3 regions of the Rahnella sp. P4_A8 genome follow, and region 1 is predicted to be linked to each of the others. Evidence: predicted binding sites of a transcription regulator. Region 1 holds the regulator's gene; each other region holds the start of a gene.

The links. The regulator Fur, encoded in region 1, represses iron uptake genes when iron is present. The targets are predictions, from matches to a motif close to ATAATAATGAGAACNACTATCAA.
Region 2: AC1DUO_RS18530 (TonB-dependent siderophore receptor) is a predicted target of Fur. The motif match lies at 1,875-1,897, and genes of this name have one in related genera.
Region 3: feoA (ferrous iron transporter A) is a predicted target of Fur. The motif match lies at 1,574-1,596, and genes of this name have one in related genera.

Annotation. Positions count from the first base shown of each region.
Region 1 is NZ_JBFUHK010000019.1:55,785-60,076, reverse strand. It holds gene chiP (chitoporin ChiP) at 77-1,447, shown strand; gene chiQ (ChiQ/YbfN family lipoprotein) at 1,461-1,796, shown strand; gene fur (ferric iron uptake transcriptional regulator) at 1,925-2,380, opposite strand; gene fldA (flavodoxin FldA) at 2,693-3,220, opposite strand; gene AC1DUO_RS12335 (methyl-accepting chemotaxis protein) at 3,642-4,292, shown strand, end outside.
Region 2 is NZ_JBFUHK010000047.1:4,504-8,795, reverse strand. It holds gene AC1DUO_RS18540 (glycoside hydrolase family 3 protein) at 1-1,003, shown strand, start outside; gene AC1DUO_RS18535 (O-methyltransferase) at 1,010-1,693, opposite strand; gene AC1DUO_RS18530 (TonB-dependent siderophore receptor) at 2,045-4,156, shown strand.
Region 3 is NZ_JBFUHK010000005.1:91,768-96,059, forward strand. It holds gene AC1DUO_RS04535 (Tex family protein) at 1-1,366, shown strand, start outside; gene feoA (ferrous iron transporter A) at 1,765-1,989, shown strand; gene feoB (Fe(2+) transporter permease subunit FeoB) at 2,076-4,292, shown strand, end outside.

The DNA of each region.
Region 1 (4,292 bases):
TTTTTAGTCAACATGAGGAATCTCTATGCACAAGCACCGTAACAGGGGCAGGGGATCGGCTTACCTGAAACCTGCCATGTATTCTCTCGCCGGCACCTTACTGGGTGGCGGAATGATGTTTTCACAAGGGACCAAAGCAGCCGGTTTTATTGATGATTCCACACTGACCGGCGGTGTGTACTACTGGCAGCGTGAACGTGACCGCAAGGACATGGATCCGGCGAGTGACCACTACAAAGACTATACAACCAACCTTTCGCATTCTACCGCTAACCTGAACCTCGATTTTTCTTCCGGCTATGCCTGGGACATGTTTGGTATTGATATCGCAGCCTTTACGGCGATTGAAATGGCCGAGAGCAGCGAGAGCGGCCATCCCAACGAAATCGCCTTTTCTAACAGCAACCGCGCCTACGACGAAGATTACTCCGGGGATAAAAGTGGGGTCAGTCTTTATAAGGCAGCCGGTAAATTCAAATATGGCGGATTCTGGGGGCACGCAGGGTATATTCAGCCTACCGGACAGACGCTGATCGCACCGCACTGGAGCTTTATGCCGGGTACGTATCGCGGTGCGGAAGCCGGTTATAAACACGATTTCGGTGACCCGGGTGAACTGAGTTTCTCCTATATGTGGGCTGATGAATATAAATCGCCGTGGCATCTGGAAATGGATGATTTCCGCCAGAATGACAAGAAAACCGGCGTTTCTTATATTCATTCGCTCGGTGCGAAATATGATTTTAAAAATGACTTCGTACTGGAAGGCGCATTTGGCCAGGCTGAAAGTTATGTCGATCAGTACTTTGCTAAGGCCTCGTACAAAATGGATCTGCTGGGCAATCCGCTGACCACCAGCTATCAGTTCTATGGTGCAGAAGACCGCATCAGTGACAAGAATGATCCGAACAGTCTGTATGACGGTCTGGCATGGTTGCAGGCACTGACCTTTGGCTATACCACCGGGCAGTTTAACTGGCGTCTGGAAGGGACGATGGTGAAAGCGGAAGGGAATCAGGGCTACTTCCTGCAGCGCATGACCCCGACTTATTCTTCCTCAAACGGCCGTCTTGATGTGTGGTGGGACAACCGCTCGGACTTCAACGCCAACGGTGAAAAAGCAGTATATGCCGGCGTGCTTTATGATCTGGCGAAATGGGACCTGCCGGGGTTCGCGGTCGGTGGTTCGTACGTCTATGCGTGGGATGCCAAACCGAGCACCAACGCCGCTTATGACCAGAGCCAGCGTCTGAAAGAAAGCGCATGGAGCCTGGATGCGCTGTACACCATTCAGGAAGGGCGCGCCAAAGGGACGTTGTTCAAACTGCATTACACCCAGTACGACAACCATTCGGACATACCGAGCTGGGGCGGCGGTTACGGCAACATTTTCCAGGATGAAAAAGACGTGAAATTCATCGTTATCGCTCCATTTACTATTTTCTGAGGTCGCTATGTCGATGAATAAATTACTGATGATCATGGTTTCGGCTGTTTTGCTGGCCGGTTGTGCACCCACCGCCGATCAGGCACAAATATCCCAAACGCGGGAAGATTACCGTGCCTGTATCAATACGTCAGAAGGCAATCCGGACAAACTGGCATCCTGCGAGGTGTTACTGAATAAACTGAAACAGGAAAAAGCCCACCAGCAATTTGCAGAACAGGAGACGGTGCGCGTGGTGGATTATCAGCGATGTCTGACGGCGCGTAAAACTGGCGACGGTCAGGCATATGCTGCTGATTGCGGGAAAATCTGGCAGGAAATAAAAACGAACAATTCACCTAAGCCGTGAATCTCAGCAGCGAAACATACCCCGGCTTGCCGGGGTTTTTTATGCCTGCTATCCGGGCTCAATCTGCGTCGATATCAGACATAAAAAAACCGCTTTTCAGCGGTTAATTTAGTCAAAGCCTGTGCAGATTACTGCGCAGGTTTATCGTTGTGCAAAGAGTCATCTTCGCGGCAATCGCCTGCTTCACAGTGGCCGTACAGATACAGGCTGTGGTTGGTGAGCTTGATACCGTGTTTCTTAGCAATCTCACGCTGACGACCTTCAATATATTCGTCACGGAATTCGATCACACGACCGCAATCCAGACAGATCAGGTGGTCGTGGTGATGTTGCTGGGTCAGTTCGAATACGGACTTGCCGCCTTCGAAGTTATGACGGGTGACAATACCGGCGTCGTCAAACTGGTTCAGAACGCGGTAAACCGTCGCCAGGCCAATTTCTTCACCCATATCAATCAGTTGCTTGTAAAGATCTTCCGCACTAACGTGATGACCTTCCGGCGCTTGCAGCACTTCCAGGATTTTGAGGCGCGGAAGCGTGACTTTTAAGCCGGCTTTCTTCAGTGCGGTGTTGTTGTCAGTCATGCGGATTCAGTCCTGTTACTATGTGCTAATCAAGTTGAGGCATGCAGCCTGTGGCATCGGCGGCACAAAATTATTCGTTTAGTCTCTTCGTTTAACGCAATGTGCCAATTCTCGTCAACGACAGCCTGTTAATAAAGATCACAAATTGCCGGTCACATTTGGAATGCAACGACTTGATCAATAGAAAAAACAGAGGAACTCAGTGTACCTTGATACGACCGAAAGTTACAATTTTGTAGCAGTTAAATTGTTAATTTCAGTAATAGTTTGGCCCTTCAATTGTAGAATAAATCCTCAGGGCCAACAGGGTTTTTAGCCAATAATTTCAGAAAGGCTAAGTTCTTCTGTGATCTGTTTCACCCAGGCATCAACACGTTCGCTGGTCAGTTCGGGCTGACGATCTTCGTCAATTGCCAGTCCTATGAAGTGCTTATCATCCGCCAGGCCTTTAGATGCTTCAAAGTGGTAACCTTCGGTAGGCCAATGTCCGACAATCACTGCGCCGCGTGGCTCAATGATATCGCGCACGGTGCCCAGCGCATCGCAGAAATATTCGGCGTAGTCTTCCTGGTCACCGCAACCAAACAGTGCCACCAGCTTACCTTCGAAATCTATCTCTTCCAGCGTTGGGAAAAAGTCGTCCCAGTCACACTGCGCTTCACCGTAATACCAGGTTGGAATGCCGATAAGCAAAATATCGAATTTTTCCAGATCCTCTTTGCTGCTCTTCGCAATGTCATGCACCTCTGCAACATCTTTACCCAATTGCTTCTGGATCATTTTTGCGATGTTTTCGGTGTTACCTGTATCGGATCCAAAGAAGATACCTACAACGGCCATAAGATTACCTAACCTCTTGTTCTCAATGAAGTGCTCTGCAACGCAGGCAATAATAATGCAGATGATAGCAAACTCGTGCGGCGGAGAATATGCTTCTGCTCGCCTTCTTAACTGGGAAATAAGTTTATCGGGCAATATTTTTAAGTGTTATCGCCTTTGTGTGCTTTCACCTGCGGCGAATTAACCTCAGGGTTAATGAGGTCAAAAGCAAGTTTGAGAAATAAGTCGTCACAATACTAAATTTCGAGAACATTCCGCCGATAGATGATTCGGGAGCAATCTCAACATAATAAAGAAATCGATGCCCGGAGAGGTGTTCAAACATGTCCTGGGGCACTTGCCTGCTGGTTACCTGTCTTGATTCTCCGCATCCCCGTCAATCCTCAGGCCAGAAACAGACATGTTTCGAGAGAGGCATATCGTGCAGTTTTTAAAAAATATCACCATCAGGGCCGCTTTATTAACCATTCTTGGCATCTTTTGCGTCATGTGGGCAGGTGTTTCCCTTTACACCGTCACCTCACTGGACACACTGACCCAAAATACCAAAAATAGTACCGAGCTGGTCAACAATATGGCGCTGATCAATAAAGGAAATGATCAGTATTTTCGTACCGTGACGCGCCTGAGCCGCGCCGTGGCACAGCTTCAGGCCGATCCGTCAAAAGGTCCGGAAATTTTTGATACCGCCAAACAATCACTCAGCGGGCTGACGCAGGCACTGGCCAGTTTTAAAGCGGCACCGCATCCGGGGCTGGAAGATTCCTCCGTGCAGGAATTGATCACCAGTTGGGAAAATCTGATCACGCAGGGCGTCACGCCATTGTTCGACGCAGCCCGCAGCAAAAATACGGAGTCCTATAACCAGCTAGCCAATTCCACCGTACCTGCACTGAGCCGCAGCTTTGGCTCATCGATGGAGAAAGTCAGCGGTCAGATCGCTGTCGATTTTGATGCGGCACAACGGCAATCCACCCATCTGACGTCATTTAGCAAAGTGATTCTGCTGACGGCATTTGGTATCGGGCTGGTGATTTTATTGCTGACTGACCGTTATCTGGTGATGGCGCTG
Region 2 (4,292 bases), on a different contig from region 1:
AAATGTTTCCGTGGACGGCAAACCGCTCGAACAGGTCGGTGCCGGATTCAGTCATCAGTTGCTGACCGACATTCTGCGCGGACAATACGGTTTCAAAGGCGTCATTCTCAGCGACTGGCTGATCACCAGCAATTGCGAAAACGAATGCCTGAACGGTTCGCCGGAAGGTAAAGAACCGGTGCCCGGTGGCATGTCGTGGGGTGTCGAGAATCTGACGCCGCAACAGCGTTTCGTGAAGGCGGTGCTGGCGGGTGTCGATCAGTTTGGCGGCGTGACCGACTCACAGTTGCTGGTCAGCGCAGTGCATGAAAAGCAACTGACTGAACAGCGCCTGGATGAATCTGTTGTGCGTATTCTTGAGCAAAAATTCCAGACCGGACTGTTTGAAAATCCGTATGTCGATGTGCAGAAAGCCACCCAAACCGTCGGGCGCGCTGACTGGCAAAAAGAAGCCAATTCGGCGCAGGGACATTCACTGGTATTGCTGCAAAACACCGATGATGTGTTACCGCTGAAAAAGGGCAAAAAGATCTGGCTGTACGGCATAGCACCGCAGGCCGCGACGGCAGCCGGTTTTACCGTGGTGGATGCGCCGGAGAAAGCCGATATTGCGCTGATCCGCGCCCATGCCCCGTACGAGCAACCGCATAAAGCCTGGTTCTTTGGCAAGCACCATCACGAAGGCTCGCTGGCCTTTACCGGTGACAACGCGGATTATCAGGCGATCGTGAAAGCCAGCAAAGCAGTGCCGACAATCGTCACCGTTTATCTCGACCGTCCGGCGATCCTGACCAACGTGAAGGACAAAGCGAAAGTGATTATCGGCAATTTCGGTGTCAGCGATACCGTTTTGTTTACGCGCCTGACCAGCACCGAAGCCTATACCGGTAAGCTGCCGTTTGAACTGCCATCGTCTGAAGAAGCCGTGCTCAGACAACAATCCGATATGCCACATGACAGCGAAAATCCGCTGTTTGATATTGGCTTTGGTCTGGCGCGTTAAGCCCTGTTAACCGGTGACCCGCGCCAGCACAAAACCGTCCCAGCCTTTGCTGCCGACGGTTTGCAGCGCGGTCGCTGATAAACGCGGTTCCTGTTCAATCATCTCAATAAAGCGACGCACACCCTGCACCCGGGCGTCGTCGCTGTACGGATCCACCACCGCGCCGTCCCGCACCACATTATCGCCAATAATTAATGTCCCCGGTTTCGACAATTTCAGCGCCCATTCCAGATAAAGCGGATTGCTGGGTTTATCGGCATCAATAAAAATCAGGTCAAACGGCGCTTCCGCCGCGAGCGTGGGCAAGGTTTCTGACGCAGGCCCGGTGTGTAAGGTAATTTTATCCTGCAAACCGGCCAGCTCAATGTTGGTTTGTGCGATGCGCGCATGATGCGGATCGGCTTCCAGCGTCACGACTTTTCCGAGCGCCGGTAACGCCCGCGCCAGCCAGATAGTGCTGTAAGCGCCGAGCGTGCCGATTTCTAAGACTTTCTGTGCGCTGATGATTTGGGCGAACAGCGCCAGTAATTTTCCCTGATTGGGTGCTACATCGTGTGCGGGTAAACCGGCCTGATGATTGTTTTTCAGTACCTGATCCAGAACCGGATCGCTGTCCACTAAATGACTCACCAGATAGTTGTCAACCGCTGCCCATTTCCTGCTGTATTCCTCCGGACTCCCCTGACCCATTTTCGCCTCCCGGCCGTGAATTTTACATAGAGAACATGATTAAAAAACTCACTATTAACCCTAATCACTTCCGGCCATTTTGCTCAGATTTTTATTGCCGCAATTAAAAAACCCTCGTTTTCATCAGGTTAAAAATGCGTCACTTCACATTTTTGGCGTAAAGTTCCCTTGAATTTGTAAAATAATAATGATAACAATTATCATTAAGTTTAACATCCGTCACGTTTCGGTTAAGTGACTGCCCTTCGCACGTCATGCTTTTGTGCGGAACACATGTTGGCTTTTGGGTTTATTACACACGCATCAATTAATCACTCAATCATTATTGAGTTATTTATAGGGATTATGAATATGTTGTTGGCTTTCCCCCTCAAACGCTCGGTGCTTATGTGCGCGCTGGCAATGCCGGTTGCCTCAATGGCTGCTGAAGACACCGTCATTGTCAAAGCCGCGCCTGCGGATACCGCCGATGCTCCGACGCAGGGTTACAGCGCGAAAACCAGTAAAAGTGCGACCAAAACGGATCAGCCGCTGATCACCACCGGTCAGGCCGTTTCTGTTGTGACCCGTCAGCAAATGACTGACCAGAACGCCACCACGGTTAACGCTGCACTGAACTACACGCCAGGCGTATTCACCAACTTTGCCGGCGGCGCAACGCGTTATGACACCATTTCCCTGCGCGGTTTCCACGGCGGTGACGTCAACAACACCTTCCTCGATGGCCTGCGGATCCTGAGCGATGGCTCGACCTATAACTCCATTCAGGTTGATCCGTGGTTCCTGGAACGTATTGATGTGGTGAAAGGACCGTCTTCTGCGCTTTACGGCCAGAGCATTCCCGGCGGTGTGGTGGTGGAATCCACCAAGCGCCCGCAGTTTGCTGAAGAAGGTCACTTCCAGCTTTCCGGTGGCACGCAAAATACCAAAGGCGGCGCATTCGATTACACCAATGCCATCAACGATCAGCTGGCATTCCGTCTGACCGGGATGACCCGCAGCAGCGATACGCAGTACGATCACCAGCGTGAAGAGCGTTACGCGATTTCGCCACAGTTGCTGTGGACGCCGGATGAAAATACCTCGCTTTTACTGCGCGCATATCTGCAAAAAGATCCGTCCGGTGGCTACCACGCCGCGGTTCCGGCTGACGGCAGCCTCTACGGGCAGAAACTGAGCCGGGGTTTCTTCGATGGCGAAAGCACCCGCAACCAGTTCAAACGCTGGGAGCAAATCTACAGCTACGAATTCCAGCACGCGTTTAACGACGTCTGGTCATTCCGCCAGAACGCCAACTACACCCATTCCAACACCGAACTGGATCAGGTGTATCAGGCGGGCTGGAATGCGGACCGTACCAAGATGAGTCGTTATTATTCCGGTGAGAAGTCCTCGCTGGATACTTTTGCGATTGATAACCAGCTCGAAGCGGATTTCGCGACCGGCGAACTGGCACATAAAGTGGTGATCGGTTTCGATTACTCCCACTTTATCAATGATGTGAAATCTGACGCTGCTTACGCTGAAAACCTCAACCCGTACACTGGCGTTGGCGGTGATGCACTGGATTATTACAGTCATAAACGCGGTAAAAACCGTTATGAGCAGATGGGTACCTATCTGCAAGATGAGATGAACTGGAACAAATGGTATCTGACCCTGTCAGGCCGTTACGACACGCTAAAAACCTCCAGCCGCAGTTACGAAAGCATCTACGGCACCACCAGCAACAGCGAACGTAAAGACAGTCATTTCAACAGCCGCGCTTCCCTGCTGTACGCCTTTGACAGCGGCATTTCACCGTACGTCAGCTACAGCCAGGCGATGACGCCATCTGCCCTGCCAGGCGCTGACGGCACGCTGCTGAAACCGATGCAGAGTGAGCAATACGAAGCCGGGATCAAATACCAGCCGGTCGGCACTTCCGATATGTACACCGCGGCGCTGTATGATCTGACGCAAAAAGACGTGGGTAACCGCGTGGTAGTCGGCAGCTACTACGAGCCGGCAGGTAAAATCCGCTCACAGGGTCTTGAGCTGGAAGCTAAGAAACAGGTTACCGAACGCTTTAACGTGATGGCCGGTTACACCTACAACAAAGTGCGTATCCGTGATGCGGCTGAGAACAACGGCAACACGCCGTATGTGACGCCAAAACAAATGGCTTCCATCTGGGGTCAGTACAACACGCCGATTGGTGTGGATATGGGTGCAGGTGTGCGTTACATCGGCACACAATGGGCGGATAACGAAAACACCCGCCACATGCCTTCTGCCACGCTGGTTGATGCGTCACTGCGTATGAATCTGGTGCAGTTCAATCCGCAACTGAAAGGCGCGTATGTGCAGCTGAATGCTAACAACCTGTTCGACAAGAAATATGTCGCAGCCTGTTACGGCACCAGCTACTGCTACTGGGGTCAGGAACGTACCGTGGTTGCTACAGTAGGTTATGATTTCTGATAGATTTTTTCAGCTCCTCCCCCTGCGAAGGGGGAGGCTGGGAGGGGGTTTTAAGGGCTAACACCTTGTTTAAGAAAACCTTAACTTTTGATTTAGAACTTAATACCCCACCCCAACCCTCCCCTTCGCAGGGGAG
Region 3 (4,292 bases), on a different contig from region 1:
CGCCGGTATGCGCGCCACTATGGGTCTCGATCCGGGTTTACGTACCGGTGTAAAAGTCGCCGTTGTGGATAACACCGGCAAACTGGTGGATATCGATACGGTTTATCCCCATACCGGTCAGGCAGCAAAAGCCGCACAACAGGTTGCCGCGCTGTGCATCAAACATAATGTCGAACTGGTGGCGATCGGTAATGGCACCGCGTCCCGCGAGACCGAGCGCTTCTTCCTTGAGCTGCAAAAACAGTTCCCGGCGGTAAAAGCGCAGAAAGTGATTGTCAGTGAAGCCGGTGCATCGGTGTATTCCGCCTCCGAACTGGCGGCGCTGGAATTCCCGGATCTGGATGTTTCTATTCGCGGCGCAGTCTCTATCGCCCGTCGATTACAGGATCCGCTGGCGGAGCTGGTGAAAATCGACCCGAAATCCATCGGTGTTGGTCAGTATCAGCACGACGTCAGCCAGTCTCAGCTGGCGAAAAAACTCGATACCGTGGTCGAAGACTGCGTGAACGCCGTGGGTGTTGATCTCAATACCGCATCCGTTCCCCTGCTGACCCGCGTGGCCGGTCTGACACGCATGATGGCGCAGAATATCGTTAACTGGCGCGACGAAAACGGTCAGTTCCGTAACCGCGAACAGTTGCTGAAAGTCAGCCGTCTGGGGCCAAAAGCCTTTGAGCAATGCGCGGGCTTCCTGCGTATCAACCACGGCGACAACCCGCTTGATGCCTCGACAGTTCACCCGGAAACCTATCCGGTAGTGGAACGCATTCTGGCGGCGACACAGCTGGCGCTGAAAGAACTGATGGGCGATTCCAATGTGCTGCGTGGCCTGAAAGCCAGCGAATTCACCGATGAGCAGTTCGGTGTGCCGACGGTCACCGACATTATCAAAGAGCTGGAAAAACCGGGGCACGATCCGCGTCCAGAGTTTAAAACCGCGACCTTTGCCGAGGGCGTTGAAACCATGAACGACCTGATGCCGGGCATGATCCTCGAAGGCTCTGTCACTAACGTCACCAACTTTGGTGCGTTCGTCGATATTGGTGTCCATCAGGACGGCCTGGTTCACATCTCGTCACTGGCGAACAAATTCGTCGAAGATCCCCACACAGTGGTGAAAGCCGGCGACATCGTCAAAGTCAAAGTGATGGAAGTCGATCTGCAACGCAAACGTATCGCGCTGACCATGCGACTGGACGAGCAACCGGGCGAAGCACCCGCGCGCCGTTCTTCCGCGCCAGCGTCAGATTCACGAGACAATCAGAAACGCCACGCGCCAAACAAACCGTCGGGCCGCAATGCCGCGCCAGCAGGCAATAACGCGATGGCCGATGCTCTGGCCGCCGCGCTCGGCAAAAAACGTTAATTCTTCGTTTTTCCCCGCCACACCAAAGCCGCTGATATCCAGCGGCTTTTTTTATGTATCTTTTTTCGACACTTTTTAAACTCTGTCTTAATGAATCAATCACTGAGGTAAATCAATAAATCGGCCATCCGGCAGGCATACGATAGCGACGCGGTGGAGATTCCCGTGAAGAGGCACCCCCTCTTTTCTTTTGTCTCTATACGCGTACTAATTATGATAACTATTCTCGTTTGTACTTCTTTGCGTATTCAATACGCCGTCAGCCACAGGCTGACAATTTCGCACCATGGACAATTTCTGAGCAATATTTCGCAGTTAAGTGAGATCACCGGGCACGGAAGCGCGGCGTAACCTTTGTCACGCTGCCCCCAAAATGCCTGAATGCTTCGCGAGGAACTATGCAACTTCAATCAAAACGTGCTTATAAAATTACCGGCTTTTCACACGAAATCAGCCCGGCTTACCGGCAGAAACTGTTGTCACTCGGGATGTTACCGGGGTCATTTTTCAACATTATCCGCGTTGCGCCGATGGGTGATCCGGTACAAATCGAAACCCGCCGTACCAGCCTCGTCGTCCGCAGAAAAGACCTCGATCTCCTCCAGCTCGAGATGATGGCCTGATCCCAACATCAGGCCTTTGACAGTTCATTTTTCGCTGCGGCCCCGGGCTTGCATGTTTACCTTTTCTGACACGTAGATTTTATCGAATGAAACCATTAACGATCGGCCTGATTGGTAACCCAAACTCAGGTAAGACCACGCTTTTCAATCAGTTAACCGGTTCACGCCAGCGTGTCGGTAACTGGGCAGGCGTGACCGTCGAGCGCAAAGAAGGTCAGTTTGCCACCGCAGCGCACCAGATTACGCTGGTGGATTTACCGGGTACCTATTCCCTGACCACCATTTCCGAGCAAACTTCGCTCGATGAACAAATTGCCTGCCATTACATTCTGAGCGGCGACGCGGATCTGATGATCAACGTCGTCGATGCCTCAAACCTCGAGCGCAATTTATACCTGACACTGCAACTGCTGGAACTGGGCGTGCCATGCATCGTGGCGCTGAACATGCTGGATATCGCCAAAATCCAGAACATCAATATTGATATCCCTGCGCTGTCTGCTCGTCTGGGTTGCCCTGTGGTGGCGCTGGTTTCTACCCGTGCCAGCGGCATCAAAGAACTGAAAGCCGCCATCGACGAATTGCCACAAGTGGCTGTGCTGGAACGTGTGCAATATCATCCGGTTTTACAACAGGAAGTCGATGTCTTGGCCGCCGAAATGCCGCCAGCCATGGCGCTGCAACAACGCCGCTGGCTGGCACTGCAAATTCTTGAAGGGGATATTTATAGCCAGACGCACGCAGGCAACGCACAGGCATTATTGCCGCAGGTGAGAGCCCGGCTGGCTGAGCAGAAACTGGACGATCCGGCACTGCTGATCGCCGATGCGCGTTATCAGAGCATCGCGGCGCTTTGCGCAGAGATCAGCAACTCCCACCTTACGGCGCCGAATAAACTGACGCAGGTGCTCGATCGCGTGATCCTCAACCGCTTTCTGGGCGTACCGATTTTCCTGCTGGTGATGTATCTGATGTTCGTGCTGGCCATCAACATCGGTGGTGCGCTGCAGCCGATTTTCGATATCGGCTCCGCCGCGATTTTCATTCAGGGCATGCAGTGGATTGGCTTTACCCTGCATTTCCCGCAATGGCTGACCATTTTTCTGGCACAGGGGCTGGGTGGCGGTATCAATACCGTGCTGCCGCTGGTGCCACAAATCGGCATGATGTATCTGTTTCTGTCGTTCCTTGAAGACTCCGGTTATATGGCACGTGCCGCGTTCGTCATGGACAGGCTGATGCAGTCGCTCGGCCTGCCGGGTAAATCCTTCGTGCCACTGATTGTCGGTTTCGGCTGTAACGTGCCGTCTATTATGGGTGCCCGCACGCTGGATGCGCCGCGTGAAAGGCTGATCACCGTGATGATGGCGCCGTTCATGTCATGCGGCGCACGTCTGGCGATTTTTGCGGTGTTCTCTGCGGCCTTTTTCGGGCAGGACGGCGCATCCGTGGTGTTCTCGCTGTATCTGTTGGGCATCGTGGTCGCTATCCTGACCGGACTGCTGCTGAAATACACCATCATGCGCGGCGAAGCCTCGCCGTTTGTGATGGAACTGCCGGTGTATCACGTTCCGCACCTGAAAAGCCTGCTGCTGCAAACGTGGCAACGTCTGAAAGGTTTCGTACTGCGCGCCGGTAAGGTGATCGTGATTGCCAGTATTTTCATCGGCGCACTGAACAGTTTCTCGTTCAGCGGCAAGGCGGTGGATAACATCAATGACTCGGCGCTGGCGTCAGTCAGTAAAGTGCTGACACCGGTGCTCTCGCCGATGGGCGTACATCCTGACAACTGGCAGGCGACCGTGGGTCTGGTCACCGGTGCGATGGCAAAAGAGGTGGTGGTCGGTACGCTGAACACGCTATATACCGCCGAACACATCACCAATGAAGCCTTCGATGCGGCCAGTTTTAACCTGTTCGATGAACTGGGCGGCGCGGTAAAAGAAACCTGGCAGGGTCTGAAAGATACCTTCAGCATCAGCGTGCTGTCGAACCCGATCGAAGCCAGCAAAGGCGACGGTGAAATGGGCGTCAGCTCAATGGGCGTCATGAGCACCAAATTTGGTTCGGCGATTTCGGCTTACAGCTACCTGATCTTTGTATTGCTTTACGTGCCTTGCGTCTCGGTGATGGGGGCGATTGCCCGTGAAACCAGCCGTAGCTGGATGACGTTCTCGATCTTCTGGGGGCTGAACGTGGCGTACTCACTGGCAACCCTGTTCTATCAGGCGGCAACGTTCAGCACGCATCCGGCACACAGCGCGGGCATTATCCTGATCGTACTGATCTTCAATGCCCTCGTC